DNA from 2 places in the Microbacterium sp. PAMC21962 genome. Region 1 is predicted to be linked to the other one. Evidence: predicted binding sites of a transcription regulator. Region 1 holds the regulator's gene; the other holds the start of a gene.

Region 1 (16,021 bases):
TCGTCGATTCCGAGCTCGGTGGCCGCCTGCACCGCGAGCTCGTCACGGTCTCCCTTCGCGAGGGCCTGGGCGAGGACGATGCGGGGGCTCGCGGCCGCCTGCTGCGACCGCGACGTCACCGACACCACGACCCGCTTGGGGGCGGATGCGGTGACGACGCCGGTCAGCCAGACGCCCCGGCCGTCGCCGACGGTCACCTCCTCGCCGATGCGCACGCGCCGCACGACGGCGGCGTGATGCGCCTCCGCGCCCGTGATGACGACCTCGTCGCCGGCGTCGGCGGTCGACACGTCGGCACCGTCGACCGATGGCTCATCGACGAGGAAGTGGAGCGCCATGTCAGCCGCGGAACCGGTCGCGGAGCTTGGAGAACATGCCCTGGTGGAACTGCGCCAGCCGGGGGGCGGGAGCCTTGGTCCGCTTGGCGAAGTCCTCGATGAGGGCGCGTTCCTTGGCGTCGAGCTTCGTGGGCGTGACGACCTGCACGCCGACGCGCAGATCGCCGCGCGTGCCGCCGCGCAGCGGCGTGATGCCGCGACCCTTGACGGTGAGCACATCGCCGGACTGCACCCCGGATCGGACCTCCAGGTCGACGTCGCCGTCGAGCGAGGAGATCGTGGTGCGGGTACCCAGGATCGCGTCCGGCATCGACACCTCCAGCGTGGCGAGCAGATCGTCGCCTTCGCGGCTGAAGACCTCGTGGTTCGCGACGGTGACCTCGAGATAGAGGTCGCCGTTGGGTCCGCCCGCGGGACCGACCTCGCCGGACCCGGGCAGCTGCAGGCGCAGGCCGGTCTCCACGCCGCCCGGGATGTCGACCGACACCGTGCGGCGCGCGCGCACCCGGCCCTGCCCCTGGCACGTGGCGCACGGGTAGGGGATCGTCGTGCCGTAGCCCTGGCACGTGGTGCACGGCTGCGACGTGACCACGTTGCCGAGCAGGCTGCGCACCGTCCGCTGCACCTGGCCGGAGCCGTGGCAGATGTCGCAGGTGGTCGGCTGCGTGCCGGGCTGGCAGCACGAGCCCTGGCAGGTGTCGCAGAGCACCGCGGTGTCGACCTCGATGTCGCGGTGCGTGCCGAAGACCACGTCGGCGAGATCGAGCGTGACGCGCACGAGCGCGTCCTGGCCCCGCTCCCGGCGCGATCGGGGTCGTCCGGTCCGGGCTCCGCCGCCGCCGAAGAAGGTCTCGAAGATGTCGCCGAACCCGCCGAAGCCGGCGCCCGCTCCCCCGCCGAAGGGCGAGCCGTCGCCGCCCATGTCGTAGCGCTGACGCTGCTCGGGGTCGCTGAGCACGTCGTAGGCGTGCGTGACGAGCTTGAACCGCTCGGACGCATCGGCGCCCGGGTTCACGTCGGGGTGCAGCTCGCGCGCCAGACGCCGGTACGCCTTCTTGATCTCCTCGGGGCTCGCGTCACGGGAGACGCCCAGGACTTCGTAGTGGTCGGCCACAATCGCCTTTCCTGCCCTCTCGGGCGCGGGTGGGTGTTCGGGAGCGGATCGCTCAGCGGGACGCGTCGTCCTCGTCGAGGAGCCGGCTCAGATAGTGCGCGACGGCGCGGACCGCCGCGAGGTTGGTGGGATAGTCCATGCGCGTCGGACCGAGCAGGCCCACGCGGGCGCGGGTTCCGGTCGTGTCGTAGTCGCTCGTCAGGACCGAGGCCTCCGTCAGACCGAACGCCGCGTTCTCGCGCCCGATGCTCGCGGCGAGACCGTGTTCGTCGGCGACCATCTCCCCCATCAGCCGCAGGAGGGTGACCTGCTCCTCGATGGCCTCGAGGAGCGGATAGATGCTGCCGCGGAAGTCGCTCTCACGTCGGGCGAGGGTCGCGCTGCCGGCCATGACCAACCGATCCTGGCGGAAGTCGTCGAGCTCCTCGCCGACGATCCGGGCGACGACCCGCAGCGCGTCGTCGATGCGGGTTCCGGTGGGCACGGATGCCGCGAGCTCCGCGATCGCGGCGGCGGCGTCTCCGACGGGCTTCCCGGTCACGAGTTGGGCGATCGCGGTCTTCACCTGTGCGGCCGACTGCTCGCTCAGCTCTTCCGCGAGGAAGGCGACCCGCTGCGAGACGCGCCCCGTGTCGGTGACCACGATGACGACCACCCGCGCGCCTCCGAGGTGGACGAACTCGACGTGCGAGACGTTCGCCCGCGCGAACGAGGGGTACTGGACGATCGCGACCTGTCCGGTGAGCTGGGTGAGGGCGCGCACCGTCCGCATCAGCAGATCGTCGAGATCGCCCGGGTCGCTGAGGAAGGACGAGATCGCCGAGCGCTGCGCGCCCGAGAGGGGACGCAGCTCCGCGAGGTGGTCGACGAAGACGCGGTAGCCCTTGTCGGTCGGCACACGCCCCGACGAGGTGTGCGGAGCGGCGATGAGCTCTTCGTCTTCGAGCAGCGCCATGTCGTTTCGGATCGTGGCCGCGGAGACCCCGAACTGGTGTCGTTCGACGATCGCCTTGCTCCCGACCGGCTCGTGCGTGTCGACGTAGTCCTGCACGATCGCGCGGAGGACCTGCAGGCCGCGTTCCGAGACCATCACTCCTCCTCGTTGGCACTCCGGGTTGTCGAGTGCCAATCCTACCGCGTGCGCCGCCTCAGACGGTGAGGGCGCGGACCACGGCGTCGGCGAGAAGGCGTCCCCGCCGCGTGAGCACCACACGACCGCGCACCGCGGCGGCGCCGTCGATGAGGCCGTCGGCGATCAGGGCCGCGATGGCGTGACGGCCCTCGCCGGTGAGATCCGAGACGGCGATCCCCTCCGCGATGCGCGAGCGCAGGAGCACGTCTTCGAGCCGGCGCGCCGCGGCATCCGGGCGCTCGCGCGCCGCGGCGGGCGACTCGTCGGCGGCCAGGCGCTGCGCGTACGCGGCCGGGTGCTTGACGTTCCACCAGCGCAGCCCGTCCACGTGACTGTGCGCCCCCGGGCCGTAGCCCCACCAGTCGGTGCCCCGCCAGTAGGCCAGGTTGTGCCGGGAGCGCTGCTGCGGGCTGCGCGCCCAGTTCGACACCTCGTACCAGTCGTATCCGGCGGCGGCGAAGGCCTCGTCCGCCAGCTCGTACATGTCGGCCTGCAGGTCGTCGTCGGGGGCCGCGACATCGCCGCGGCGGATCTGCCGCGCCAGTTTGGTGCCGTCTTCGATGATGAGCGCGTATGCGGAGATGTGGTCGGGCTCGAGCCCGACGGCCGTCTCGACAGAGCGGCGCCAGTCGTCGAGCGACTCCCCCGGCGCGCCGTAGATGAGGTCGACGCTGACGTCGAGACCGGCGGTGCGCGCCGCCTCGACGGCGGTGCGCACGCCTGCCGGGTCGTGCGTGCGGTCGAGCGCCGCGAGCACGTGCGGCACGGCGGACTGCATGCCGATCGACATCCGCGTCACTCCGGCGGCGGCCAGCTCGCGCGCGAGGGCATCCGTGACGGTGTCGGGGTTGGCCTCGACGGTGACCTCCGCGCCGTCGGCGAGGCCGAAGCCGGTGCGGACGCCGTCGAGCATGCGGGCGAGGTCGCCCCCGGGCAGCAGGGTGGGGGTGCCCCCGCCGAAGAAGACGGTGGATGCCGCCCGCAGCGGCCCCCGCGCGCTCAGCACCTCCCGCGACAGCGCGATCTCGCGCAGGACCTCGTCGGCGTAGGCGTCCTGCCGCGCTCCGCGCAGCTCGCCGGCCGTATAGGTGTTGAAGTCGCAGTAGCCGCAGCGGACACGGCAGAAGGGCACGTGCAGGTAGACCCCGAAGTCACGATCGGGGTCGATCACGATGTCGGGGGGCAGGGCGCCGTCGGAGGGCGCGGGATCGCCGAGAGGGAGGGCGGATCCCATCAGGCGGGGGTCGTGTACATCGGGGAGATGGCGCGCAGATAGCCCCGGAAGAGCTCGCGGCGGCGGCGCTTGAGCAGGGGCGGGATCAGTCGGTACAGCGCCGAGACGGGGCGGTCGAAGGCGCGCACCGTGAAGCGCACCTCGTCGTTGTCGGCCCACGTCACGACGAAGGACTCCTCACCGCTGACGACCGAGCCGCCCACGGTGCCGAGCGCGAAACCGACCCGACGGGGCTCCTCGATCGCGTAGATGACCCGCAGCTCGCCGTCGGCGCTCATGCGCTTGACGTGACCGTGGACGCGGATCGTGGTGCCCGCGGCCACATACGGTGTGCCGTCCGCATCGAAGCGCTGGTCGGCCTCGAGGCGGCTCGCGACCGTGGGCGTGCCGTCGATGTCGTAGCCGACGCCCGTGTACATCGGGCCTGCCGCCGGGCGCACATCGCTGATCTGCAGTCCGGCGCCGCGCAGGGCCGACCACGACAGGAGGGCCTCCGCGGACGACTCGAAGCGAGCCTGTCCGCTGCCCAGCAGCAGCGAGTCCTCGGCCGGGACACTGTTCTCCGGCGGGTAGCTCATGAGGTCGTGCGCCTGCGTCGCACCGACCGCGGCGTAGTCGACGGTGTCGTCCTGAAAGCTTCCGCGACGCATGGTCTCCAGCCTAACGGGGGCGTCCTACTTCTTGTCCTTGCCCTCGACGTCGCCCGAGAGGGCGGCGATGAAGGCCTCCTGGGGCACCTCGACGCGACCGACCATCTTCATGCGCTTCTTGCCCTCCTTCTGCTTCTCGAGCAGTTTGCGCTTACGCGTGATGTCGCCGCCGTAGCACTTCGCGAGCACGTCCTTGCGGATGGCGCGGATGTTCTCGCGGGCGATGATGCGGGCGCCGATCGCGGCCTGGATCGGCACCTCGAACTGCTGACGCGGGATGAGCTTGCGCAGGCGCTCGGTCATGAGGGTGCCGTAGGCATAGGCCTTCTCGCGGTGCACGATCGAGCTGAAGGCATCCACCTTCTCGCCCTGCAGCAGGATGTCGACCTTCACGAGGTCGGCCTCCTGGGAGCCCGCCGGCTCGTAGTCGAGGCTCGCGTAGCCCTGCGTCTTCGACTTCAGCTGGTCGAAGAAGTCGAACACGATCTCGCCGAGCGGCATGTTGTAGCGCAGCTCGACGCGGTCCTCGGAGAGGTAGTCCATGCCCAGCAGCGTTCCGCGGCGCTGCTGGCACAGCTCCATCACCGTGCCGACGTAATCCTTGGGCAGCAGGATGCCGACCTTCACGACGGGCTCGGACACCGACGCGACGCGGCCGTCGGGGTACTCGCTGGGGTTGGTGACCACGACGTGCTCGCCGGTGTCGGTCGTGACCTCATACGTCACCGACGGCGCGGTGGTGATGAGGTCGAGGTCGAACTCGCGCGAGAGGCGCTCGGTGATGATCTCGAGGTGCAGCAGACCGAGGAATCCGCACCGGAAGCCGAAGCCGAGCGCCACCGAGGTCTCCGGCTCGTACTGCAGCGAGGCGTCGGACAGCTTCAGCTTGTCGAGCGCTTCGCGCAGATCCGCGTAGTCGCTGCCGTCGATGGGGTAGACGCCGCTGAACACCATCGGCTTCGGGTCGGTGTATCCGGCCAGGGCCGTCGTCGCCGGCTTGCGATGGTTGGTGATCGTGTCGCCGACCTTCGACTGGCGCACGTCCTTCACGCCGGTGATGAGATAGCCGACCTCGCCGACACCGAGCCCGCGCGTCGGCACGGGTTCGGGGCTGGACACACCGATCTCCAGCAGGTCGTGCGTCGCGCGCGTCGACATCATCTGGATGCGCTCTCGCGGCTCCAGCTTGCCGTCGACCATGCGCACATAGGTGACGACGCCGCGGTAGGCGTCGTACACGGAGTCGAAGATCATCGCCCGTGCCGGAGCCGACGCGTCGCCGACGGGCGCCGGGATGCGCTCGACGATGCGGTCGAGGAGCTCTTCGACGCCCATGCCGGTCTTGCCCGAGACGCGCAGCACGTCGTCGGGTGAGCCGCCGATGAGGTTGGCGAGCTCCGCGGCGTACTTCTCCGGGTCGGCGGCGGGGAGGTCGATCTTGTTGAGCACGGGGATGATCTGCAGATCGTTCTCGAGCGCGAGACAGAGGTTCGCGAGCGTCTGCGCCTCGATGCCCTGAGCGGCGTCCACCAGGAGGATGGCGCCCTCGCAGGCCGCCAGCGACCGGGAGACCTCGTAGGTGAAGTCGACGTGACCCGGGGTGTCGATCATGTTGAGGGCGAAGGTGCCGTCCGAGGTCGCCCACGGCATCCGCACGGCCTGCGACTTGATCGTGATGCCGCGCTCGCGCTCGATGTCCATGCGGTCGAGGTACTGCGCGCGCATGTCGCGGTCGGACACGACGCCCGTGATCTGCAGCATGCGGTCGGCCAGCGTCGACTTGCCGTGGTCGATGTGGGCGATGATGCAGAAATTGCGGATCAGCTCTGGAGGGGTCGCAGACGGCTCGAGAGGCTTCAGGGCGCGCGGTGACATGTCCCGAGCAGTCTACCGGCGTCGCCGCGTCGCGCCCGCCCGCGGCGGCGGCACCCTATCCGACGGCGACGGCGGCGCGCCAGAGAACCGGCCGATGAGAAAGAGTTAACGCTTCCCGCCCTTGTCCGGGCGGCCCGGCGCCGCCGATGCTCGATCTCAGACCCGATGACACGGGGTGCCGTCGCGTGTTCACCTGCACGCAACCGCCCCGCCCCCCGGCATCCCCATCATGGGTCCGAATCCACACTGACGGACGACCGCTCGGCGGCCGTCGCTTGTTGCATGCGAAACCAGGGAGAACACGTGTCAGATCAGACACCGGACGCACCGCGTCCCACCGCCGACAGGCGGAAGCGACGCTCGGTCGTCGCCGCCATCACAGCCGGAGCCCTCGCCTTCAGCGGTCTGGGGCTCGCCGCCCTTCCGGCGCGAGCCGCCGTCGACACCGGCGCGGCTGTGCTCATCAACGAGGTCTACGGCGGGGGTGGCAACAATGGCGCGACCTACACGCACGACTTCGTCGAGCTCGTCAACGTCTCCTCCTCGGCGGTGAGCCTGGAGGGGTGGTCGCTGCAGTACGCCTCGGCCACCGGCACCACGTGGACCAAGAACGCCCTCTCCGGATCGATCCCGGCGGGATCGACCTTCCTCGTGCAGGAGAAGATCGGTGCCGGCGGCACGACCGCCCTGCCCACGCCGGACGCGATCGGCGACCTGGCCATGAGCGGCACCACCGGCAAGGTCGCACTCGTGTCGAGCGCGGCCGCGATCACGGGCCCGACGGATGCCGACGTCGTCGACTACGTCGCCTGGGGCTCGGCCGCCGCCCCCGCCGCCGGCGGATCGCCCGCCCCCGCGACGACGAACGCGACGAGCATCACGCGCGACGCCGCCCACACGAACACCGCCGTCAACGGCGCCGACTTCGTGGCGGCCGACCCCACGCCGCAGAACGCGGCCGGCAACGTCCCGTCGCCCTCGCCGACGGCATCGCCGACGGCGTCGCCGACGGCATCGCCGAGCCCGAGCCCGACGTCCACGGCTCCCGGCACCGACACCGTGACTCCCATCGCCGCGATCCAGGGCACGGGCGACGCCACGCCCCTCAACGGCCAGACCGTCACCACGGAGGGCGTCGTCACCGCGCACTACCCGGTGGGCGGCTACAACGGCTACGTCATCCAGACGCCCGGCACCGGCGGTGCGATCGATCTGGGCAGCCACACCGCATCCGACGCCGTCTTCGTGTACACCAGGACCGCGTCCGTCGCGAACGAGGTCGCGCTCGGCGACACCGTGCGGGTGACGGGGACGGCGGGCGAGTTCAACGGACTCACCCAGCTGAGCGTCGAGGCCGGCAAGACGACGAAGATCGCGGATGCCGCGAAGCCGGCGCCGGTCACGCTCACGAGCTGGCCGACGTCGATCGCGCAGCGTGAGAGCCTCGAGTCGATGCTCGTCACCGTCTCGAGCACCTTCACGGTCACCAACACGAACAACACGAACCGCTACGGCGAGGTCGGTCTCGCCGCCGGAACGGGCGTGCTGCGCCAGCCCACCGACGTCGCGCGCCCCGGCTCCGCCGAGGCGGAGGCCGTCGCGGCCGACAACCTCGCGCGCGGCGTCGTCCTCGACGACGGCGGATCGCTCGACTACGCCGCGCGTGCGAACAGCGGCACCGGAGCGCTCCTCAACGGCGACCTGACCCCGGCCTACGTCTCCGTCGACCACCCGGTCGTCGTGGGCGGCACCGCCACCCTCACCGGCTCGTTCGTCCTCGACTACCGCAACAACGCGTGGAAGCTGAACCCGGCATCGTTCCTGCCCGGCGACGGTGTCACGCAGGGTCAGGCCACGTTCAGCAATCCGCGCACGGCGGCACCGGCCTCCGTCGGCGGCGACCTCAGCGTCGGCTCGTTCAACGTGCTCAACTACTTCACCACGCTGGGCTCGTCGAACGCGGCGTGCCAGCCGTACACCGATCGCGCCGGCGTCGGCACCAACGTCCGCACCGGGTGCGACCTGCGCGGCGCTTGGGGTGCTGCCGACCTCGCGCGCCAGCAGTCCAAGATCGTCTCGGCGATCAACACCCTGGACGCGTCGGTCGTGGGTCTGATGGAGATCGAGAACTCGGCGAAGACCACGCCGAGCACGCCCGACACGGCGGTCTCCACGCTCGTCGACGCACTCAACACCGCGGCGGGCTCCTCGAAGTGGGCATACGTGCCGGCATCCGCGCAGCTGCCCGACGCGTCCGAGCAGGACGTCATCCGCAACGCGATCATCTACCAGCCCGCTCGTGTGGAGCGGGTGGGTGACGCGCTCGCGCTGGGAACGCTGTCGGGCTCCGGCCAGGCGTTCGACAACGCCCGTGAGCCGATCGCGCAGAAGTTCGCACCGGTCGCGGGCGGCGAGCCGTTCCTGTTCGTCGTGAACCACTTCAAGTCGAAGGGCTCGTCCGGCGCGTCGGGCGCGCAGGCCGACCAGAAGGACGGCCAGGGCGCCTGGAACCCGGCGCGCGTCGCGCAGGCGACCGCGCTGCGCGACTGGGTGACGTCGCTCACGAGCACCGGAGACGCCGCCGTCCTCGTCGGCGACTTCAACTCCTACACCCAGGAGGACCCGCTGAAGGTCCTCTACGACGCCGGGTACACGGATGCCGAGTCGGGGCTGGAGCTGGGTCGCTCGACCTACTCCTTCGACGGTCTCTCCGGTTCGCTCGACCACGTGCTCCTCAACGAGGCCGCATGGAAGCGCGTGACCGGCGGCGACGTCTGGAACATCAACTCCGGTGAGTCGGTGGCGCTCGAGTACAGCCGCTACAACAACCACGGCACGCTGTTCTGGCAGGAGGGGCCCTATCGCTCGAGCGACCACGATCCGTTGAAGGTCGGGCTGTCCGCGGGCGCCGGAGCGCCGACGACGATCGACATCCTCACGATCAACGACTTCCACGGACGCATCGAGGCCGGCACCCAGGGCGAGGCCGGCGCGGCCGTGCTCGCCGGTGCGGTCGCGACGAAGAAGGCGCAGAACCCGAACACGGTTCTCGTGTCTGCGGGAGACAACATCGGTGCGTCGACGTTCACCTCGCTGATCCAGCAGGACTCCCCGACGATCGATGCGCTGAAGGCCTCCGGGCTCGAGGTCTCGGCGGTCGGCAACCACGAGTTCGACCGTGGCTTCGCCGACCTCAGGGACCGTGTCATCCCGCGATTCGGCGGCAACGTCGATCCGTCGGGCGCGACGCCGGAGCAGATCGCGGCGGGTGCGCCTTACGCACTCGGGGCGAACGTCTACCTGAAGGGCACGAAGACGCCCGCGCTGGCCGAGTACGCGATCAAGACGATCGACGGCGTGCGTGTCGCCTTCATCGGCACCGTCACCACCGACACCGCCACGATGGTCGACCCCGCCGGTATCGCGGACCTCGACTTCGGCGACCAGCTGGAGGCCGCGAACCGGGTGGCGGACGAGATCGCAGACGGCGACCTCGCCGACGTGACGGTGCTGCTGACGCACTCCGGATCGTCGGTGTCGAACCAGTGCGAGGCGGTCGCCACCGACCCCTCGGCCTTCGGCGCCCTGATCCGCGGCGCGTCCGCCCACATCGACGCCATCGTCTCGGCGCACACGCACCAGACGTACGCGTGCGAGGTGCAGGTCGCGTCGACGGGCGGGCTGCGTCCGGTCATCCAGGCCTCGGAGTACGGCAAGGCGCTGGGTCAGCTGACCGTGACGTACGACAAGCGCGCCGACGAGCTCGTGTCGATCTCCCCGACGATCACGACCTTCGCCAGCACGCCGTTCACCCCGGATGCCGAGGTCGCGGCACTCGTCAAGGGATTCAGCGACCAGGCCAACACCATCGGAGCGCAGCCCGTGGGCACGATCACGGGCGACATCCTGCGCGGCGGGACGAAGGGCTCCGACCGCGGAGTGGAGTCGACGATGGGCAACACCGTCGCCGACGTCTACCTGTGGGCGACCAGCACGAACCCGGCGTACGCGGGGAAGAAGGCGCAGATCGCGCTCATGAACCCGGGCGGGCTGCGCGCGGACCTCACCTACGTCGGCGACGGCACGGTGACCTACAAGCAGCTCGCCGACGTGCAGCCCTTCGCGAACACGCTCGTGACGGTGACGCTCACGGGTGGCCAGCTCAAGGACATCCTCACGCGGCAGTGGCAGGCGACGGGTGACCGCCCGAAGCTGCACCTCGGCGTCTCGCAGGGCTTCTCCTACGAGTACACGGAGGACGCGCCGCCGGCCGGTCAGAGCGCATCGCGGTCGGGGCACATCGTCTCGATGTCGCTGAACGGCACGAAGATCGCCGACACCGACACCTTCACGGTGGTGACGAACTCGTTCCTCGCCAACGGCGGTGACGGCTTCGCGCCCTTCGCGCAGGGCACGGATCGCACCGACACCGGCCAGGTCGACCTGGCGGCTACGCTCGCGTACGCCAAGGCGGTCGACCCGATCGCCCCGTCGGCGCTCGGCCGGGCGAAGCTCGTGACCGGCACGCCGACACCGGAGCCGTCGCCGACGGGCACTCCGACCGGCTCGCCCACCGCGTCGCCGACCGACTCGCCGTCGCCGTCTCCGACGACGACCGCGCCGTCGACGGGCGGATCGGGCGTGGGCGTGTCGACGACCGGCCTCGCCGCCGGCGGTCGCATCGAGCGCGGCTCGTCCTTCACCGTGACCCTCACCGGTCTCGGCGCCGGAGAGCAGGTCGCGGCGACGCTGAACAGCCAGCCCATCGTGATCACCGGCATCCCCGCCGCGGACGCGAGTGGACGGGTCACCTTCACGGTGGCCGTGCCGCGGACGCTCGAGACCGGCACACATCACCTCATCGTGCTGGGCGCCGACGGTCGCGTCGTGCTGAACCTGCCGCTGGAGGTGGTGGGTGAGGGCGTGCTCGCCACGACGGGCGCCGAGCTCCCCTGGGGCCTCGCGCTCGGCGGTGCGTTCCTGCTCGCAGCGGGCATGATGCTCGCGATGACGACACGGCGCCGCCGCGTCGTCGGCTGATCCGCGCGTCCCGGCGGCCCCGGCCCCGCTTCGGCGGGTGTCCGGGGCCGTCGGCGTGCGTGGCCACCGTTTAGGCTGGCCGGGTGAGGACGACCGTGGTGATGGTGCACGGCATCCGCACGTCCGCCACGATGTGGCGCGCGCAGGTGGAGCATCTCGAGGACCGCGGGGTATCCGCGATCGCCCTCGATCTCCCCGGTCACGGCACGCGGATGGCCGAGGAGTTCACCCTCGACGGCGCCTTCGCGACGATCGACACCGCCGTCCGCGCGGCGGCCGGGCAGGGTCGCGTGCTGCTCGTCGGGCATTCGATGGGCGGACTGCTCTCGATCGCGTACGCCGGCGATGAGACGCGCCCCCCGCTCGACGCCTTCGTGGCGGCCTCGTGCACGGCCATCCCGCGCGGACTCGCGCTGCAGACCTACCGGACGCTCGCGCGCGGCTTCGACCGTCTCCCGGGGCGGGGCGCTCCCATCGCCGAATGGGTTCTCGATCGCACACTGCCCTCGGAGACCCGTGCCGACTTCGGCGCCGGCGGCTACGCCTACGACGCGCAGGACATCGCGCTGCGGAGCCTGTCGGTGCTGGATCTGCTGGCCGCCCTGCGCCGGATCGACGTGCCCACGTGGTTCGTCAACGGCCAGTTCGACCAGCTGCGCGTCAACGAGCGGCTCTTCGCCTCTCTCGTGCCCGGCGCGGAACTGATCGTCGTGCCGCGCACGTCGCACCTGGTCACCGCGATGCGCCCGCGGGTCTTCAACGCCGTGCTCGATCTGGCGCTGGCGACGATGGATGCCGCCGGGGAGCCCGCACCATCAAGGTCATGAGGCCGCCCACCACCGACATCACCGCGGAGCCCAGGAACAGCAGCCAGAATCCGCCCACCGCGGCGACGAGTCCCGCGCCGATGAGCGGCCCGAGGAGCTGACCGAGGCTCGCGGCCACGTTGACGAAGCCGAGGTCGCGCGCACTGTCCTCCGCGAACGGGAGCAGGTCGGTGCCGAGGGCGAGGCCGACCGACATGTACGCGCCGTATCCGACGCCGAGCAGACCGGCCGCCACGAGCGACATCTCGAACGACGGGAACACCGCGAGCAGGAGTGCCGCGCCGCCCTGCACGAGCGCGGCGCCGACCGTCAGCCCCCGTCTGTTGCCGGTGCGATCCGACACCGCCCCGGCGAGCACGGAGGCGAGCACGACGAACACCGTGTACACGACGATCAGCAGCAGGAGCTCGTCTTGAGCGGCGGCCGGGTCGCGGTGGAGGCCGTACAGCAGGAAGAAGAGGAGCAGCCCCGTGCCGAGTGCGTTGCCGATGTTGGCCACGAGGCGGCCCCACAGCATCCACGCGAAGTCTCGATCACGGAAGGCGGCGAACCGGGCCGACAGCGCGCGGCGCGTGCGCGCGGTCGCCGACGCCGCCGGTGCGGGCGGGTCGGGCAGCAGCAGCGCGCCCGCTCCTCCGGCGACGAGCAGGATGGCGCCGAGCATGAGGTAGCCCGCGACCACGCCGAGTCCGAGCAGCACGACGACGCCGACGCCGACCACGATGCCGAGCGCCTGCGAAGAGGAGATCGCCGCCGACGCCGTGCCTCGCTGGGCCGACAGCTGGTCGGCGATCATGGCGGTGAAGGCGGCGGAGGCGACGGCGACGCCGACCGACACGCCCACCCATGCGACCCCGACGCCGAGGGGCCCGGTCGCGAAGGCGATCGCGACGAGCGACCCCGCCCCGAGGAGCACACCGCCCAGTGCCCACGGGCGCCGGCGCCCGAACCTGCCGCGCGTCCGATCGCTCATGCCCCCGGCCAGCGGTCCGGCGATGACCCCGGCGAGGCCTCCCGCCGCGAGCACCAGGCCCGAGGAGACGACCCCGGAGATCCAACGGTCGGCATCACCCGGGGTGTCCAGCTGCAGCGGGATGAGGAGTTGGAGCGGGGTGAGCTGCGCGGTCCAGATCGCGAGCCACGCGAGGGTGAACAGTGCGAACCAGCCCGCGCCCGCGCGGCGGCCGGAGGTCGGGGCGGTCGGGGCGTTCTGGGGGGACCCTGCGCTCACGGGAGGCTCCTTCGTCGGTGCTCCGTCGGATCGGCCGGATCGGGCCCGGTCGATCCGATCATGCCCCACGCGCGCGGGTGCGCGGCGCATTGCGGGGTCGCCACGCGGCAACCTGATAGACTCGGTGATTGGCTTGCGTGTGGGTCCCACCCCGCACGCCGCCGGAGGCGTCCCTCTACCGCTACCCCGGCACATCCATCGAAAACCGAACGAAAGAGCCGTCGAACGTGGCGAACATCAAGTCGCAGATCAAGCGCAACAAGACCAACGAGAAGGCGCGCGAGCGCAACAAGGCCGTCAAGAGCGAGCTGAAGACCGAGGTGCGTCGCACCCGCGAGGCCATCGCCGCCGGCGACAAGGCCGCCGCCGAGAAGGCTCTCGCCAAGGCCTCGAAGAAGCTCGACAAGGCCGTGAGCAAGGGCGTCATCCACGAGAACCAGGCCGCGAACCGCAAGTCGTCGATCGCGAAGCAGGTCGCCGCTCTCTGAGCCGCATCCCGTCGCACGAAGGCCCGTCCCGCATCCGGGGCGGGCCTTCGTCGTGTGCGGCGCGGGTCAGGCGCCGTAGGGGGCGCGCGTCGCGATGATCGTGATCAGGCGCTCGACCGCGAACACGGGGTCGCGCGAGGCGCCCTTGACCTCGGCATCCGCGCGCGCCGCCGCCTGGATGGCGCGCCCCAGGCTGGTCTCGTTCCAGCCGGTCAGGTCGCGGCGGGCGCGGTCGACCTGCCAGTCCTTCATCCCGAGGCGTGCGGCGATGGATGCCGACGACTCGCGCAGGCCGGCGACCCGCGCCATCGTCCGCAGCTTCGAGGCGATCGCGGCCACCAGCGGTACCGGGTCGGCTCCGCTCGCGAGCGCGTGGCGCAGGGCCACGAGCGCCTCGCCGTAGCGGCCGGCGATCGCGGTGTCGGCGACGGTGAACGCCGACGTCTCGACGCGGCCGCCGTAGTAGCGCTCGACGACCTGTTCGGTGATGTCACCGGGCACGTCGGAGATGAGCTGCTGGCAGGCGGCGGCCAGTTCGGTGAGATCGTCGGAGAAGGCGCCGACGAGGGCGCGCAGGGCGATCGGCGCGATCTTCTTGCGCGCGGTCTGGAACTCACCGGCGGCGAAGTCGAACCGGTCGGAATCACGCTTGACCGCGGGACAGGCGATCTCCACTCCCCCGCCCGTGCCGGAGCGGATCGCATCGAGCAGCTTCTTGCCGCGGACGCTCGATCCGGTGTGGCGCAGGACGACGGTGGCGCCGTGCTGCGGGGCCTCGATGTAGGCGAGCGCCTCCGTGAGGAAGGCGTCGGAGCACTTCTCCACGCCACCGACCCGCACGAGGCGCGGCTCGCCGAACAGCGACGGCGAGGTCAGTGTCAGCAGGCTGCCGGAGGTGTAGTCGTCGGCGCGGAGGTCGGAGACCTCGAGGCTCGCGTCCTCGGCGCGCAGGAACTCGCGGATGCCGGCGGTCGCACGCTCCGCGCAGACGTCCTCCGGCCCCGAGACGAGCACGATCGGCGCCGGCTGGGGGCTGCGCCAGGAGATCTGAGGGATCGCCGACGCGGTGCGGGAACCCCCGCGCGCGGCGGGACGACGGGCGGCGGGTGGCATGCCTCCAGCCTATCGACGCCGTCCGACGTCGCGTCGCCCGCCGCGTGGTCGCGGGCCGCCGCCGTCACGGCGGAGACCTCTCGCGCCAGACGCGGAGGGCCGACTCCTCGCTCCACAGGACGATGAGGCCCTCGGCGTCGGTGCGGTCGATGCGTGCGCCCAGCCCCGAGAGCATCGTGAGGGTCTCCGCGCGCGGATGCCCGTAGGTGTTCGCGCCGACCGACACGATCGCGAGAGCCGGGCGCAGGCGGGCGTAGAACCGGGCATCCTGATCCGCGCTGCCGTGGTGGGAGACCTTGACCACGGCGTAGGACGTCAGCAGCGGTGCGCTCGCGGCCAGGCGACGCTGCCCGTCCGCCGAGAGGTCGCCGAGCATCAGCGTCGTGGGGACCGCGGGACCGGTGACCTCGATGACCACGCTGGCGTCGTTGCCCGCTGCCGCGTTGCTCTCCGGCCCCCGCACGCGCCACCGCGCGTCTCCCAGCAGGCCGGTCATCCCCGCGGTGGCACGGACCGGTCGGGCTCCGCCCTCGGCGAGACGTCGGAGCGTGCGCTCGTCGTCGGGGGTTCCGGTCGGTCCGTGGACGACGACGTCGACGCGGCCCACGACGGCCGCGACGCCGCCGTCGTGGTCGTGGTCGAAATGGGTCAGCACGAGCAGCTCGATGCGATCGACGCCGAGCGTGCGCAGACAGCGCTCCAGCGCTGCCGGGTCGGGACCGGTGTCGACCAGCGACACGTGCGCCGTCGACCGCACGACGAGCGCGTCGCCCTGACCGACATCGCACGCCGCGATCGTCCAGTCCGGCGGGATCCGGGCGCGCTCCCCGATCTGCGCGACCGGCCCCACGCCCAGCGCCACCGCGGCGGTGACCGCCAGCACGAGCAGCGAGGCGATGCGCCAGACCCGGCGCGTCCGGACGAGAAGGAGCCCGACCGCGAGGACCACCACGGCGAGGGCGAGGAGCCCGACCGGACC
Region 2 (16,021 bases), 800 kb from region 1:
GACCCGCGATCGACGCGGCGTTCTGCAGCGCCGAGCGCGTGACCTTGGCCGGGTCGATGATGCCGGCGGCGAACATGTCGACGTACTCGCCGGTGGCCGCGTTCAGGCCCTGGCCGACGGGCAGCTCCGACACCTTGTTCGCGACGACACCGGGCTCGAGACCGGCGTTCAGCGCGATCTGCTTCAGCGGGGCCTCGATGGCGACCTTGACGATGTTCGCACCGGTGGCCTCGTCGCCCGTGAGCTCGAGCTTCTCGAACGCACGCTTGCCGGCCTGGATGAGCGCGACGCCACCACCGGGGACGATGCCCTCCTCGACGGCCGCCTTCGCGTTGCGGACGGCGTCCTCGATGCGGTGCTTGCGCTCCTTGAGCTCCACCTCGGTGGCCGCACCCGCCTTGATGACGGCGACGCCGCCGGCGAGCTTGGCGAGGCGCTCCTGCAGCTTCTCGCGGTCGTAGTCGCTGTCGGTGTTCTCGATCTCGCGCTTGATCTGGGTCACGCGACCCTCGATCTGCGCGGACTCGCCGGCACCCTCGACGATCGTGGTCTCGTCCTTGGTGACGATGACCTTGCGCGCCTTGCCGAGCAGGTCGGTGGTGGCGTTCTCGAGCTTGAGACCGACCTCCTCCGTGATGACCTGGCCGCCGGTGAGGATCGCGATGTCCTGCAGCTGGGCCTTGCGACGGTCGCCGAAGCCGGGGGCCTTGACGGCGACCGACTTGAAGATGCCGCGGATCTTGTTGAGCACGAGGGTCGCGAGAGCCTCACCCTCGACGTCCTCCGCGATAATGACGAGCTCCTTGCCCTCCTGGATCACCTTGTCGACGATCGGCAGCAGGTCCTTGATGTTGGAGATCTTCTGGTTCGCGATGAGGATGTACGGGTCCTCGAACACCGCTTCCTGACGCTCCGGGTCGGTGACGAAGTAGGGGTTGATGTAGCCCTTGTCGAAGCGCATGCCCTCGGTGAGCTCGAGCTCGGTGCCGAAGGTGTTCGACTCCTCGACGGTGACGACACCCTCCTTGCCGACCTTGTCGATCGCCTCGGCGATCAGCGCGCCGATCTCGGGGTCGGCGGCGGAGATGGATGCCGTGGCGGCGATCTCCTCCTTGGTCTCGACCTCCTTCGCCGATGCGAGCAGCTCGTCGGAGAGAGCCTTGACGGCCTTCTCGATGCCCTTCTTGAGCGAGATGGGGTCGGCCCCGGCGGCGACGTTGCGCAGGCCCTCGCGAACGAGCGCCTGGGCGAGGACGGTCGCGGTGGTCGTGCCGTCACCGGCGACGTCGTCCGTCTTCTTGGCGACCTCCTTGACGAGCTCCGCGCCGATCTTCTCGTACGGGTCGTCGAGCTCGATCTCCTTGGCGATCGAGACGCCGTCGTTCGTGATCGTGGGGGCGCCCCACTTCTTCTCGAGCACGACGTTGCGACCGCGGGGGCCCAGGGTCACCTTGACGGCGTCGGCCAGGATGTTCAGGCCACGCTCGAGGCCGCGGCGGGCCTCCTCGTCGAAAGCGATGATCTTTGCCATAAGTGTGTCGTCCCTCCCGGACGTGAGGATGAGTCTTTAGCACTCGCGAGGATGGAGTGCTAACTCATTCTGGCACTCTGGCATGACGAGTGCAAGCCGCCGACGCCCGGCGCGGCGACACGCGCCGAACCGCCGCCGAGGGCGCGCGGGAGGAGGGTCGACGCGGGGTCAGGCGACGACGCGGACCGACTCGGCCTGCGGGCCCTTCTGACCGGCACCGACGGTGAACTCGACCGTCTGCCCCTCCTCGAGCACCCGGAATCCGGACATGTCGATGTTGGAGTAGTGGACGAAGACGTCCTGGCCATCGGTGACGGTGATGAAGCCGAAACCCTTCTCGGCGTTGAACCACTTGACGGTACCCTGGGCCATGCGAATCTCCTGATGCTGCGGTGGGACGTCGCAATGCTAACCAGCGCTCGCGGCGCGAAAACGCCGATCCGGCAACTGTTGACACGCGCGCATCGAAGTGTTCACACGCGTGAAACACTCCCCCGCGGAGGTCGCGTCCGCGCGGTGTCAGCCGGCCGGCGTGGCGCCGGCATCCGTGCGATCGGCGCCGATCACGACGACCAGCAGCGTGCTGCCGTCGCCGCCGGCCAGCCCCGCATAGGCGTCGCTGAGGGAGACCGTGGCACCGCCGATGACCTGCGCGAGGCCGCGGGCGGCGCCCTCCTCGGCGGGATCCGAATAGAACACGGTGGTGGTCTGGAACCCCGTCGAGCCGGCATCGCCGGCCGTGACGTCGTCGGCGGCCCAGCCGGCGGCCACGATGGTCTGGGCGAGCGCGCCGGCGAGCCCCGACTGCGTGGTGGCGTTGAGCACGGTCACCTTGAACGACGTGTCGACGACGGGCTCAGCCGTTGCGATCGGCGTCGGGGTCGCGCTCGGCGTCGGGAACAGGGTCACGCGGCCCGTCGCGACCAGCGTGCCGAAGATGCCGACGGCGACGAGGACGACGATCGCGATCACCGACCACAGCACCACCACACCCCCGCGCATCCGCGGGTTTTCGGCGCGATGAGCACCGATGCGGCCCCCGTCGAGGGGCAGATCATCGAAGCGGTCCTGGTGAGCGGGGGTTCTCGGCACCACAGAATGCTATCGGCCCGTTCCCGTGGGAACCGCGGGAACGGCGGCGCGGCCTGCGCGCTCGCGTTCGCGTGCCTCGCGCAACCGGCGCAGCCGGTGCACGAGCATCGCATCGTAGGCGGCCGCATCCGGCTGGTCGACGACCCGGCCGAGGAGCTGGTAGTAGCGCGCCGGCGCGAGCCCGAGCTCCGCGCGGATCGCCTCCTCCTTGGCCGCATCGTGACCGCTCCAGCGCGACTCGAAGTCGAGGAGCAGGCGGTCACGGTCGGCGAGGGGCACACTTCACGCTAACGCGTCGCGGACGTTTCCCCCTCGCGCCACTCCAGCCAGGAGCCGAGCGGATCGGCCATCGCCACGATGCGCCCGTCGAGGGCGAGGGCGAACCCGTCCGACGACGGCTCTTCCGCGTGCCCTCCCGCCTGCCAGCCGCGATGCAGCGTCGGGGCGTCGAGGGTGATCCACCGTCCCGCAGCGCGCACGTCGTCGATGAGGACGTGGCGGGCATCCCACGGGATGTGGGCCAGCACCCCCGGGGTCTGGATGACGAGTGTCGCCTCCCGCGGCGCCGCGGCGACGGCGCGGGCGAGCTGAGCGGAGCCGTCGCCGGCGAGGAGCAGCGGCGGGTCGGCCGCCGCGATGCGCAGCGCGTCGGCGACGCGTTCGACGCGGCCCTCCTCGCCCGGCCAGACGAGACCGGTCAGCCAGGCGGCCGTCGCGGGATCGGTCGGCGCGAGCGGTGCCAGGTCGATCCCGGCGCGCCAGACGATCGTCGGAGAGCGCAGCGGCGGTACGAGCGGGCCGCGCAGCACGCTGCGCAGGACCACCTCCGACGTGCCGCCGTCGGGGTCGAGGGCGATCTCGCCGTCCGGCGTCGCGTAACGGTAGGAATAGCGGTCGGGGTAGAGGCAGAGTCCGGCGCTCGCACCGATCTCGAGCAGGGCGATCGGCCCGTCGATCAGGCTGAGCGCGGGCAGCAGAGCGGCGCACCGCAGCGGCTCGTTCGTCTGCAGCGACCGGCGGGCGCACTCCCCGACGACCTCGTCGGCGTGGCGCAGGAGCCACTCCCGCCACACCGCGTAGGGCGGCTCGCCGGAGCCCAGCAGGCGCGCGACGGCGAAGACGAGCGGCGGCTGACGGTGCATCGGGGCGATCCGCGCCAGGACGGACTGCACCGTCCGGTCTGCGGCGACGCCGGCCGCCCAGTCGGCGTACACGGCCGAGCGCCCGGGCGCCTCCTTCCGCGCGAAGCGCGCGTAGCGCTCCGCGACCGCGGCGATCTCTGCATCCACGGGCTCCATTCTCGCCGGGACGGAGCACGCCCCCGCGACGTCGGGTTGAATGGAGGTGGACTAAGGAGCCAGATATGACCTACCACGTCACCAAGACCGACGAGCAGTGGCGTTCGGAGCTGACCCCCGAGCAGTACGCCGTCCTCCGTCAGGCGGGGACGGAGCGCGCATGGACCGGCGAGCTCCTCGACGAGAGCCGCGCGGGTCTCTACACGTGCGCCGCGTGCGGCGCCGAGCTCTTCCAGAGCGGCACGAAGTTCGACTCGCACTGCGGGTGGCCGAGCTTCTACGAGTCGGTGCGGCCGGAGGCCGTGGAGCTCATCGAGGATCGCAGCCACGGCATGGTGCGTACGGAGGTGCGCTGCGCGAACTGCGGGTCCCACCTGGGCCACGTCTTCCCCGACGGCTTCGGCACGCCCACCGGCGACCGGTACTGCATGAACTCGCTGTCGCTCTCGTTCACGCCGCAGGGCGAGGCGGACGCGTCGTGATCGACGCGGTCACCGACTACCCCGCCCTCGCGGCGGTGCGCGGGCGGCGGTCGTGGTCGAAGGTGACGGATGCCGCCCCGACCCGTGCCGAGCTGCTCACCCTGGTGTCGGCGGCCGGCCGGGTCGCCGACCACTCGTCTCTGCGCCCGTGGCGGGTGATCGAGCTGCGCGGCGATGACCGACTGACCCTCGGTGCGGCCATCGCGACGGCCGAGGGCGACGACAAGCCCTCGACGAAGCCGCTGCGCGCACCCCTCGTGCTCGCGATCGTCGCCAGTTACCGCAAGAGCGACAAGGTGCCCCGCTGGGAGCAGGAGGCCGTCGCCTCGGGCGTCGCGCACATGCTGAGCCTGCTGCTGGACGAAGCGGGCTGGGGGGTGATCTGGCGCACGGGTCGCTACACCCGCGCCAAGGCCGTCGCGAAGGCGCACGGCCTCGGCGCGGACGAGGAGCTGCTCGGGTGGCTCTACGTCGGCGGCAAGCCGCAGGGCGCGCGCCCGGGACGGCGGACCTCGGTCGACCCTCGATCGCACCTGACGCGGATGCCGGCGGCGACGGTCTCCGGCGAGAAGGCGGACGCCGCCGCGGCGAAGGCGAAGAAGAAGGTCAAGAAGAAGAAGAAGAAGGACTAGTCCGCCGGCGCCACCACGGCGCGGCGGCGATGACGACGGACGTCCCGGCCACGAGCACCATCAGCAGCTCCGTGACCCAGCCCGGGCCCGAATCGGCGGGCCACAGGGCGTCGATCGCGAACGCGGTGCCGAGCTGGCCGACGACCACCCCCAGGCCCAGCAGCAGCACACCCGTGTGGGCGACGAGAGCCGCCGACAGGAAGATGTAGGCGACGCCGACGACGCCTCCGAGGTACAGCCAGCCGGCCGCGGGGAGCTCGGCGGGCGGTCCCACCAGCGCGACGTGGACGGCCGCCGCGATCGCGAGCACGATCGTCCCGCCCAGGAAGTTGACGAAGGTCGCCGTCAGGGGCGTGCCCACGCGCTGACGAAGTCGTCCGTTGGTCGCCTGCTGCCACGCGATGCCGACGCCCGCCAGGAACGGCAGCAGCAGCATCCACCACGGGATGCGGTCGAGCACGCCGCCCTGCAGGGAGATGCCGACGGCGACGAGCGCGAGCATGCCGCCCGCGACACGCGGCATGGTGACGGCGACGACGCCGGCCGGGCCGTAGCCGATGCGGTCGAGCACGAGTCCGTTGAGCGTCTGCCCGGCGACGACGCCCACGGTGAACAGCGACACGCCGATGACCGCGACGGCGAGCCCCTGCGTGGCGACGGTGAGCGCTCCGGCCAGGCCACCACCCAGCATCCACCAGGGGATCGTCCGCGCACGGATGCCGAGGACGAGCGCCGTGACGCCACGACGGCCGGCCGGCAGGACGGCAGAGAGCACGACGAGCACGGCCAAGCCGGAGGCGAAAGAGACGACGGCGGCGACGAAGCCGTCGCCGATGTGCAGACCGAGCTGGCCGTTGATGCGCGCCTGGATGGCCGTCAGCACACCGACGAGCACGGCGCCCCCGAGGGCGACGGCGGCGGGCAGCCGGTGCGTCGTCGGAGGTGTCACGAGTCCTCAGCCTATCCGGGCAGGACGGCGGGACCCGGCTGCTCAGTCGTAGCCGAGGATGCAGATCGCTTCGGTGATCGGGTCGGGTTCGGTACGCGGGTCGTGCTCGTCCACGAGATCGAATCTAGGGGCGTCCGACGCGGGAGGCCAGCCGCATCGCCGTGCATAACGACAACGCTCTCCGCGCGCCGACCTCTGGACGCGGGTTGCACGACGCACACGACCGCTATATCTTCTTTTCTACACGATCGATCCCTGATTATATACACCAGACGTCACAGTTTGTGTCCCTCGGGATCATGATCATCGCGGAGCCAATGGAGGACCCCTGATGCAGACATCGCCCGTCTCGGAGTACGACGTCGTCGTCGTGGGTGCGGGAGCAGGTGGGCTCGCCGCCGCCGTGACCGCCGCTCACGGCGGAAGCTCCGTGCTCGTGCTCGAGGCGGCGGAGGTCTGCGGAGGCGCGACGGCATGGTCGGGCGGGTGGCTGTGGGCACCGCGGTCACTGCTCGCCACCCGCGAAGGCGTCGATGAGTCGCTGGACGACGTCAGCGTCTACCTGCGTGCCGTGCTCGGTGACGACTACCAGGAGGACCGGGTGCGGGCCTTCCTGGAGGCGGCCCCCGAGATGATCGAGTTCTTCCACACCCGGACCGCGCTCGAGTTCGTGCCCGGCTCGAAGATCCACGACATCTACGGCGATCTGCCCCATGCCGGCACCGGCAACCGCTCCGCCGCCCCGAAACCGATCAACGCGCGCCGGCTCAGCCGCTCGGTGCGGGCACTCCTTCGCGGTCAGCTCTACGAGACGTCCTTCCTCGGGATGGGGATCATGGCCGGACCGGACCTCGGCGCGTTCCTCGCGGCGGCCCGCGGCGACCTGCGGGGTCTGTGGCACTGCACGTGGCGGGTCGGGCTCCACCTCGTCGATCTCGTGCTCCACCGCCGCGGCATGCAGCTGGTCAACGGCACCGCCCTGGTGGGCAGACTGCTGCAGTCCGCGGAGGACGCGGGAGTCGAGATCCGCGTCAGCTCCCCCGCCCGCGCGCTGACGACGGATGCCGAGGGCCGTGTCACCGGGGTCGTCGCCCAGACGCCGGACGGAGAACGCACCTTCGTCGCGCGCGCCGGCGTCGTGCTGGCCGCCGGAGGCTTCCCGAACGACGTCGAACGTCGGCGCGACCGGTTCCCCCGCACCCCCACGGGCACGGAGCACTGGACCCTGGCACCGGCGACCGCCGACGGCACGGGCATCTCGCTCGGAGAGAGCGTCGGCGGACGCCTCCAGCAGGGCGCCGCCGCCGGCGCGTGGTGCCCCGTGTCGCTCATCACCTATCGCACGACGGGGCGCACCGGCGTGTTCCCGCACATCATGGACCGCGCCAAGCCCGGCAGCATCGGCGTCATCAGCACGGGCGAGAGGTTCGTCAACGAGGCCAACGGGTACTACGACTACGTGACCGGCATGTTCGCGGCGGTGCCGGCGGGCGAGCCGGTCCAGTCGTGGCAGATCGCCGACGCGACCTTCGTGCGACGGTTCCCGCTCGGCATGGCCCGGCCGCGCCCCGTGCCGCTGCTGCCCTACCTGCGCAACGGCTACCTCGTGAAGGCGCCGACCCTGCGCGAGCTCGCCGCGCGATGCGGGATCGATCCGGACGGACTCGAACGCACCGTCGCGGAGTTCAACCGCGACGCCCGCGCCGGCGTCGACACCCGGTTCGGGCGGGGACGCACCGCCTTCAACCGCTACGGCGGTGACGCCTCCGTCACGCCGAACCCCTCGCTCGCTCCCCTCGAGAAGGGGCCGTTCTACGCCGTCCGCGTGCTGCCCGGCTCGTTCGGCACCTTCGCGGGGTTGGCCACCGATGCGAGCGCGCGCGTCGTGGATGCCGACGACCGCCCCATCCCGGGGCTCTACGCCGTCGGCGCCGACCAGGCCAACGTCATGGGCGGCCACTACCCCGCCGGCGGCGTCAACATCGGGCCCGCGCTGACCTTCGGCTACGTCGTCGGACGCGACCTCGCCCGCATCGAGACGGCGGCGGTCCGGTGATGCGCGAGATGGGGGTGGCGCACCTCACGCTGCTGACGCTCACGCCGCCCGAGCTCGTCGACATCGCGGCCGCGGCCGGCTTCGGCTTCGTCGGCATCCGCGTCCGGGCCGTCACGACCCAGGAACGCGCGTTCGACATGCGACCGGGCTCGCCGATGCTCGCCGAGACGCTCGCGAGACTCCAGCACACGGGACTGACCGTCCGCGACGTCGAGTTCCTGCCGCTCACTGCCGGGGTCGGACGCGAGCAGTGGCTCCCCGCCCTCGAAGCCGGTGCCGCCCTCGGCGCATCGGCGCTGACGGTCACCGGGGCCGACCCCGACCGCGCGCGGCTGACCGATACGCTCGCGGCACTGACGCAGGATGCCGCGGCCCACGGCATCCGCCCGCTGCTGGAGCCGATCTCCTATCAACCCGTCGGCCGCGTCGCCGACGCCGCCGCGATCGCCCGTGAGACCGGCGCGGCCCTCATGCTCGACCCGCTCCACATCTGGCGGGGCGGATCGTCGCTCGACGACATCCGCGGCCTCGAAGCGTCGCTCGTGCCGGTGCTCCAACTGTGCGACGCGCCGCCGACCGCCCCGTGCGGCGACGACCGGGTGGCCGCACTGCAAGGCGAAGCCCGCGCGCAGCGGCTGCTGGTCGGCGAAGGCGGGCTGCCGTTGGCGGGGCTCCTCGAGGCCGTACCACCCGGCACTCCCGTGAGCGTCGAGATCCCCCACGCGCGCCTGCAGGCGCGCCTGCGTCCGCTCGCCTACGCCCGCCGGGTCGCTCGGAGCACCCGAGACCTGCTGGAGCGCGTCGATCGGACCCGTCCCTCGCCCGCCGCGGAGGCGGCCGGGCACATCGTCGTCGAAGGAGAGCGCTCATGACCGCCACGACCCCCCGCACCCCGCATGCCGAGAGCGCGGTCGCCGCGACGGCGCGCCCCGGCGACACGGTCGTCGATCTTCTCGTGCTCGGCACCGGGGCCGCAGGCCTGTCGGCCGCCGTCACCGCCGCCGCGAGCGGGCTGGAGACGCTGGTGCTCGAGAAGACCGAGTACCTCGGGGGGACGACCGCCTACTCCGCCGGCACCTGCTGGGTGCCCGGTCACCGTCATCAGCGCGCACAGGGGCTCGCGGACGAGAGAGCGGAGGCCTCGCGCTACCTCGACGCGGTGGTCGGCGACAAGGCGCCCCGTGAGATCCGGGAGGCCTACCTCGACCGCGGCCCCGAGATGATCGACTGGTTCCACGACCTGGGAGTGCGGTTCTGGCATTCCCGCACGGTGGTCGACTACCACCCCGAGGAGGACGGAGCCGGTGTCGGCCGCGCCCTGGAGCCGGAGACCTTCGACGGGCGCCGCCTGGGCTACGAGGACTTCCGGCGCGTCCGGCCGCCCGTGCCGGAGTTCGCCCTGTTCGGCGGCACGCTCATGGTGCGCCGGGCGGAGGTGAACCGCCTGCTGGAGCTGTTCCGCTGGTCGCCGCGGGCGGCCGCCACGGCGCTCTCCCTCGGCATCCGCTGGTTCTTCGACCGCCTGCGCTACCCCCGCGGCACCCGTCTGGCGATGGGCAACGCCCTCGTCGCGAACCTCTTCCACACCCTCACGGCGCGCGGCGGCCGAGTCTCGTTCAGCAGCACCGCGAAGGAGCTGCTGATCGAGGACGGCCGCGTCGTCGGCGCGATCGTGGAGGCGGACGGGCGTGAGCGGCGCGTGCTCGCGCGGCGCGGCGTCGTGCTCGCCGGCGGCGGGTTCGCGGCCTCCCACGCGTGGCGGGAGGCGCATCTGCCCGCCCCGACACCCCAGTTCACCCGCGCCGCCGAGGGGGCCACGGGCGACACGCTCGCCCTCGGCCTCGCCGCGGGCGCCGCGCTCGGACCGGATCACGGCGACAACGGCTTCTGGTTCCCCAGCTCCATCGGCCGGCGCCGCGACGGGTCGCTCGTCGTCTTCCCGCACATCTGGGACCGTGCCAAGCCCGGCATCGTCGCGGTGACCGCCTCGGGACGCCGCTTCGTCGACGAGTCGGTGTCGTACCACCGGTTCGTCCGCGCCATGTACGCCGCCCCGGCCCGCGACGAGGCCATCCCGGCGTGGCTGATCATCGATGCCCACGCCCTGCGCGAGTACGGCCTCGGCATGATCCGCCCGCACACCCCCGGGCGCGCGCTGCGCCGCTACGTCTCGGACGGCTACATCCACCGCGCCGGAACGATCGCCGACCTCGCGCGACGGATCGGCGTCGACCCGGACGGGCTCGCCGAGACCGTCCGCACCAACAACCGCTCCGCCGTCACGGGCGTCGACGAGGAGTTCGGAAAGGGCACGAGCCCGTTCGGCCACCAGTACGGCGACGCGCGCCACCGCCCCAACGTCAACCTCGGACCGATCCGCAGGGCGCCCTTCTACGCCCTTCCCCTCGTCCCGACCCCGCTCGGCACCGCGCGGGGACTGCGGATCGACACGGAGGCCCGCGTGCTCGACGCGCACGGCCGACCAATCGCCGGGCTGTACGCGGCCGGAAACGACGCGGACTCCCCGATGGCCGCCGAGTATCCCGGCGCCGGCGGGCAGGTGGGCGCGGGCATGACCTTCGGCTACATCGCCGCGCGCCACGCGGCATCCGCCGCGCCCTCCTCCCCCGCGGAGGGTGCCGTGCGGATCGCGACGACGGAGGCACGGTCATGACCACCCCGAACCTGCGGACCCTCGCCACCGCGCTCGACCAGATCGGCGTGGTGGTCGCCGACCTCGATGCCGCCGCGGCGGGGATGCGCGCGGCGTTCGGCATCGAGCCACGGCTGCGCACCACTGCCCGCTACCGCGGTGCACGCTATCGCGGGTCGAGCCTGGACACGGAGGTCGATGCGCTCTTCTACGACCTGTTCGGCATCGAGATCGAGTTCCTCGCGCCCCGCGGCGGCCCCGACATCTGGCAAGAGTTCCTCGACGAGCACGGCCCGGGACTGCACCACATCCGCTTCGCGGTGGACGATCACGACGCCGTCGTCGCGGCGATGGCCGCGGCGGGCATGCCCGTGCATCAGGAGGGGGACTCGGTGCGCGGCGGCGGCGTCCGCTACGCCTACTTCGACGCGCGCCCGACGCTGGGCTTCTTCCTCGAGATCCTGTCCACGCCCGTGTGAGCGCTCCGACATGGACATCGGCAGCCGTTATGCTCGCGAGGTGGAGATCCGCTGGCTCGAAGCCTTCGTCGTCGTCGCCGAGGAGCTGCACTTCGGACGCGCGGCCCAACGCCTGCACGTCGCGCAGTCGCCGCTGAGTCAGACCATCCGCCGACTCGAGGCGAGCATCGGCACCGAGCTCTTCGAGCGCAACACGCGCAGCGTCGCACTGACGCCGGCCGGGCGGGCGCTGCTGCCGATGGCCTACCGCGTGATCCAGGACCTCGCCCTGGCCACCGAGGCCGCGCGCGCGGCCTCCGGCGCCATCCGCGGCGCCGTGCGCATCGGGTTCTCGGGCGCGTTCAACCACTTGACCCTGCCGGCGCTGGCGCGCGCGGCCCGGCGGGAGCTGCCGGAGGTGGACCTGCAGCTGGTCAGTCGCGTCCGCACCCGCGATGGGCTCGCCAAGCTGCGCAGCGGCACCCTCGACCTGGCGTTCGTCGGGCTGCCGGTCGCCGCCGAGGGCATCGACTCCCGCATGATCGCCCGCACGCGTCTGGGCGCGGCCCTGCCGATCGATCATCCCCTGGCCGATGAGCCGGCACTCCACGCGCGTCAGCTGGCCGAGGACGACTTCCTCTCGATGCCGACGGACGGCTCGTCCGCCATGGCCGAGGGGCTCATCCGCTGCTGCGTCGCCGCGGGCTTCCGCCCGAACATCGTGCAGGAGGTGGCGGACCCCTACATGATGCTGACCCTCGTCGCGGCGGGCATCGGCGTGACGATCACCGCCGAGGATCTGGCGCCGATCATGCCGCAGGGGGCCCGGTGGGTGGAGCTGCTCGACGAGCCGCAGTACATGCGGCACGGCATCGCCTGGCTCAAGGACGACCAGAGCGCCGCGCTCCGGGCGGTGCTCGACCTCGCGGAGCGCATCCTGCCGACACCGGAGGATTAAGCGCAGAATCTTCTTTGTTTCAGACAAACCTAGTTCTGGACGCGACACAATAGGGATGCCACGCTGTCGGGAGCGCATCGCACACGCGACCGCACCCCACAGAACAACGGCGTCTGGCCTCAGCGCCCTCGAACGAAGGCAGAGCACATGTCAAAGACGACATCTCCTCCCCGGAAGAAGAACAACGCGCGCATCGCCGCCGTCTCAGGATTCATCGGCAGCGCACTGGAGTACTACGACTTCTTCATCTACGCGTCCGCCGCCGCGTTGATCTTCCCGCACCTGTTCTTCCCCGCCGGCGAGCCCGGCGTGGCGACGCTGCTGTCGTTCGCCACGGTCGGCGTCGCCTACGTCGCCCGCCCGTTCGGTGCCGTGCTGTGGGGACACGTCGGAGACCGGTGGGGACGCAAGAAGGCGCTGCTGGCCTGCCTGTCCATCATGGGCGTGGCGACCTTCCTCGTCGGCTGCCTGCCGACGTGGGACGCGATCGGGGTCGCCGCGCCGATCATCATCGTCGCGCTGCGCCTGATCCAGGGCGTGTCGGCCGGCGGTGAGTCCCCGGGCTCGAGCGCACTGACGCTGGAGCACGCCCCCGACCGTCACCGCGGCTTCTTCACGAGCTGGACGATGTCCGGCATCATGTTCGGCATCGTGATCTCGAGCCTCGTGTTCATCCCGATCGCGGCCCTCCCCGAGGACGCGCTGCTCAGCTGGGGCTGGCGTGTGCCGTTCTGGGCATCGCTCGCCGTGACCGTCGTCGCGATCGTCCTGCGCCGCATGCTGGACGAGCCGGAGGTGTTCGAAGAGGTGAAGGAGACCGAAGAGGTCGCGAAGATCCCGCTGGTCACCCTCTTCCGCTACAACGGCGGCACCGTCCTGCGCGTGACGCTGATGTCGCTGTTCACCGTCGTCAACACGATGTTCAACGTGTTCGTCCTGGCCTACGGCACGACCGTCGCCGGCATCCCGCGGGCGAACATGCTCATCATCATCACCGTCGCCAACTTCGCCGCGGTCTGCTTCGGCCCGATCGCCGGGGCGCTGTCGGACCGGATCGGACGAAAGCCCGTCTTCCTCGTCGGTCTCGTGCTGCAGTCGATCACAATCTACGCCGTGCTGGCCGCCGTCGACGCCGCGAACATGCCGCTGGTGTGGGCGCTGAGCATCTTCCTCATCGGCATCGCCTACACCCTGTCCAACTCGGTGTACCCGGCCTACTTCCCGGAGCAGTTCCCGGCGCGCGTGCGCTACACCGGCATGGCGGTCAGCCTGATGCTCGGGCTCGTCCTGGCCGGCTTCACGCCCGCGATCGCGCAGGGCTTCGTGACGGGCGAGGGCAACGAGCAGAACTGGCCCGCGGTCGCGTTCTTCACGATCGGCATCGTCCTGATCTCGGGAATCGCGACCGTGTTCGCCCCCGAGACCTCGCGGACGCCCACGGCGCACCTCGGTCTGAGCCGGCGTCAGCTCGCGGAGATCGATCGCCGCACCGAGACCGGCGAGGCGCTCACGCAGTCGGTGCGCACGACGCCCTACGACCGCTTCAGCCGCCGCTGAACACCAGGATGCCGGGCGCCGCCGCCGTCATCGGCGCGGCTCCCGGCATCCGCGTCCCCAGAAACGGAACCCCATGACACGCTCCTACCTCGTCGGACTCATCGGCTCGGGGATCGGGTCGTCGTCGACGCCCGCCCTGCACGAGAGCGAGGCCGACGCGCACGGCGTGCGCTACCTCTACCGCACGATCGACATCGACGCCCTCGGCCGGACGGCCGCCGACGGCGCCGAACTGGTGCGGCAGGCGCAGGAACTCGGCTACGACGCACTGAACATCACCCACCCCTGCAAGCAGACCGTCCTGTCGGCGCTCGACGAGCTCTCCCCCGACGCCGAGCTGCTGGGCGCCGTGAACACGGTGGTGTTCCGCGACGGCCGCGCGATCGGCGCGAACACCGACCATTCGGGCTTCGCCCAGGGCCTGCGCGACGGGCTGGACTCCCCCGCGCTCGACCGCGTCGTCCTCCTCGGCTCGGGCGGAGCGGGCTCGGCCATCGCCTTCGCCCTCCTGAACGCCGGCACGCGGGTGCTGTCGGTCTTCGACCCCGTCGTCGAACGCGCCCGGGCGGTGCGCACGGCGCTGGGCCCGGCCTTCCCGGGAGCGGAGATCGTGGCGATCGGCGCCGACGAGCTCGCGGCGGCGATCGGAGCGGCCGACGGACTGGTCAACGCGACCCCCATCGGCATGGTGGGCCACCCCGGCATCCCTGTCGACCCGTCGCTGCTGCACTCCGGCCTCTGGGTCGCCGACGCGATCTACCGGCCGCTGCGCACGGAGCTGATCGAGACGGCGCAGGCCCTCGGGTGCGCGGTTCTCGACGGCGGGCGGATGGTGGTCGGCCAGGCCGCCGACACCTTCCGGCTGATCACGGGACGGGACGCGGATCCGGAGCGGATGCGGGCCCGCTTCCTCGCGCTGACGGGCGCGACTCAGTAGTCGGCGCGGCCGCCGGAGAGGTCGAAGGTGGCTCCGGTCGTGAAGCCGCACTGATCGCTCGCGATCCAGGCGACGGTCGCCGCCACCTCCTCCACCGTCAGGAAGCGCCCCATCGGGATGAGGGCGCGCGTGCGCTCGATGAACTCGTCGGTCAGCTGCGAGAACAGCTCCGTTCGCACCATGACGGGCGCAATGGCGTTCACGGTCACGCCGTCGGCGATCAGCTCGCGCGCCAACACCTTGGTCATGCCGACGACGCCGTGCTTCGCGGCGGTGTAGGCCGACAGCGAGGCGGTCGCCTCTTTGCCGGCGATCGAGGCGACCGTGATGACGCGTCCGTAGCCGCGTTCGCGCAGGTGCGGCACGACGGTCTTGGCCGTCAGGAAGGCGCCGGTGAGGTCGAGATCGACCACCCGTCGCCACGCGTCCGCGTCGTAGTCCCAGAGGGGTCCGACCGGGCCGGTGATCCCCGCGGAGGAGACCACGACGTCGACCTTGCCCACGCGGCGCAGCGTCTGGTCCATCGCGTCGCGCAACGACCGCTCGTCCGTGACGTCCGCCGTCAGCAGCGCGGCGGGCTCCCACGATCCGGCGAAGGCGGCGGGCTCGCGATCCCACACGGACACGTCGGCACCGGATGCCGCGAACAGCGCCCCGATGCCGGCGCCGATCCCGCGCGCCCCTCCCGTGATGACGACGGACGTGTCTCGGAAGTCGAAAGTCACCTGTGACATGCCCGCCACGGTAGCGCGCCCATTTGAACGGGATCAAGCATAAACAATGACTGATTCAGTCGTTCTGTTCACACTATCTTCGTCACATACTGGAGTCCGTGAGCCCAGACGAAGGAGTCATCATGCCGACGTTCGCCGTGTCATACGCCTACGCGCCCGGCAGCGAGGAGACCCGCGCCGCGCACCGCCCGGCCCACCTCGCCTTCCTGCAGGGACTGCACCGTGCGGGCATCCTGTACATGAGCGGCCCGCTCGCCGATACCGACCCGAGCGCGCTGCTGATCCTCCAGGACACCGACCGCGACACGCTGAGCGCCCGCCTGGACGAGGACCCGTTCTTCACCGAGGGCCTCATCGCGCAGCGCACCGTCGCCGAGTGGAACGTGTTCTTCGATCCGCGGAACACGGTCTCCTGATGCGCACCGCCCGCACCGTCGCCCGCGGAACGCTCTCGTTCGACGAGATCGCCGAGCCGCAGCCGCGCGCCGGCCACGCCCGTGTGCGCATCCACGCCGTGAGCCTGTGCGGCACCGACCTGCACATCTTCGACGACGACTTCCCCACGCAGCTGCCCCTCGTGCAGGGGCACGAGATGTCGGGCACCGTGATCGACACCGACCCCGCCGCCGCATTCTCCCGCGGCGAGCGCGTCGCGATAGATCCGCTGGTCGCGTGCGGCGACTG

What was found. Region 1 encodes HrcA, which represses chaperone genes, less so after heat shock. Its sites were predicted from a motif close to TTNGCACTCGNNNNNNNCGAGTGCNAA; they were not measured.
Region 2: a site for HrcA is predicted at 1,568-1,594, ahead of groL (chaperonin GroEL). Genes of this name have one in related genera too.

What each region holds. Positions count from the first base shown of each region.
Region 1 is NZ_CP080381.1:540,195-556,215, forward strand. Features, by position in the region: gene KY498_RS02640 (16S rRNA (uracil(1498)-N(3))-methyltransferase) at 1-338, opposite strand, end outside; gene dnaJ (molecular chaperone DnaJ) at 340-1,452, opposite strand; gene hrcA (heat-inducible transcriptional repressor HrcA) at 1,505-2,542, opposite strand; gene hemW (radical SAM family heme chaperone HemW) at 2,601-3,818, opposite strand; gene KY498_RS02660 (DUF1990 family protein) at 3,818-4,468, opposite strand; gene lepA (translation elongation factor 4) at 4,493-6,343, opposite strand; gene KY498_RS02670 (ExeM/NucH family extracellular endonuclease) at 6,647-11,383, shown strand; gene KY498_RS02675 (alpha/beta fold hydrolase) at 11,467-12,210, shown strand; gene KY498_RS02680 (MFS transporter) at 12,140-13,441, opposite strand; gene rpsT (30S ribosomal protein S20) at 13,669-13,929, shown strand; gene holA (DNA polymerase III subunit delta) at 13,996-15,042, opposite strand; gene KY498_RS02695 (ComEC/Rec2 family competence protein) at 15,107-16,021, opposite strand, start outside.
Region 2 is NZ_CP080381.1:1,344,361-1,360,381, forward strand. Features, by position in the region: gene groL (chaperonin GroEL) at 1-1,531, opposite strand, end outside; gene KY498_RS06470 (cold-shock protein) at 1,700-1,903, opposite strand; gene KY498_RS06475 (LytR C-terminal domain-containing protein) at 2,051-2,623, opposite strand; gene KY498_RS06480 (DUF3263 domain-containing protein) at 2,633-2,902, opposite strand; gene KY498_RS06485 (DUF2332 domain-containing protein) at 2,911-3,921, opposite strand; gene msrB (peptide-methionine (R)-S-oxide reductase MsrB) at 3,987-4,403, shown strand; gene KY498_RS06495 (nitroreductase family protein) at 4,400-5,035, shown strand; gene KY498_RS06500 (DMT family transporter) at 5,010-5,984, opposite strand; gene KY498_RS06505 (FAD-dependent oxidoreductase) at 6,316-8,040, shown strand; gene KY498_RS06510 (sugar phosphate isomerase/epimerase) at 8,040-8,912, shown strand; gene KY498_RS06515 (FAD-dependent oxidoreductase) at 8,909-10,714, shown strand; gene KY498_RS06520 (VOC family protein) at 10,711-11,172, shown strand; gene KY498_RS06525 (LysR family transcriptional regulator) at 11,213-12,109, shown strand; gene KY498_RS06530 (MFS transporter) at 12,257-13,666, shown strand; gene KY498_RS06535 (shikimate dehydrogenase) at 13,740-14,603, shown strand; gene KY498_RS06540 (SDR family NAD(P)-dependent oxidoreductase) at 14,597-15,337, opposite strand; gene KY498_RS06545 (YciI family protein) at 15,436-15,753, shown strand; gene KY498_RS06550 (alcohol dehydrogenase catalytic domain-containing protein) at 15,753-16,021, shown strand, end outside.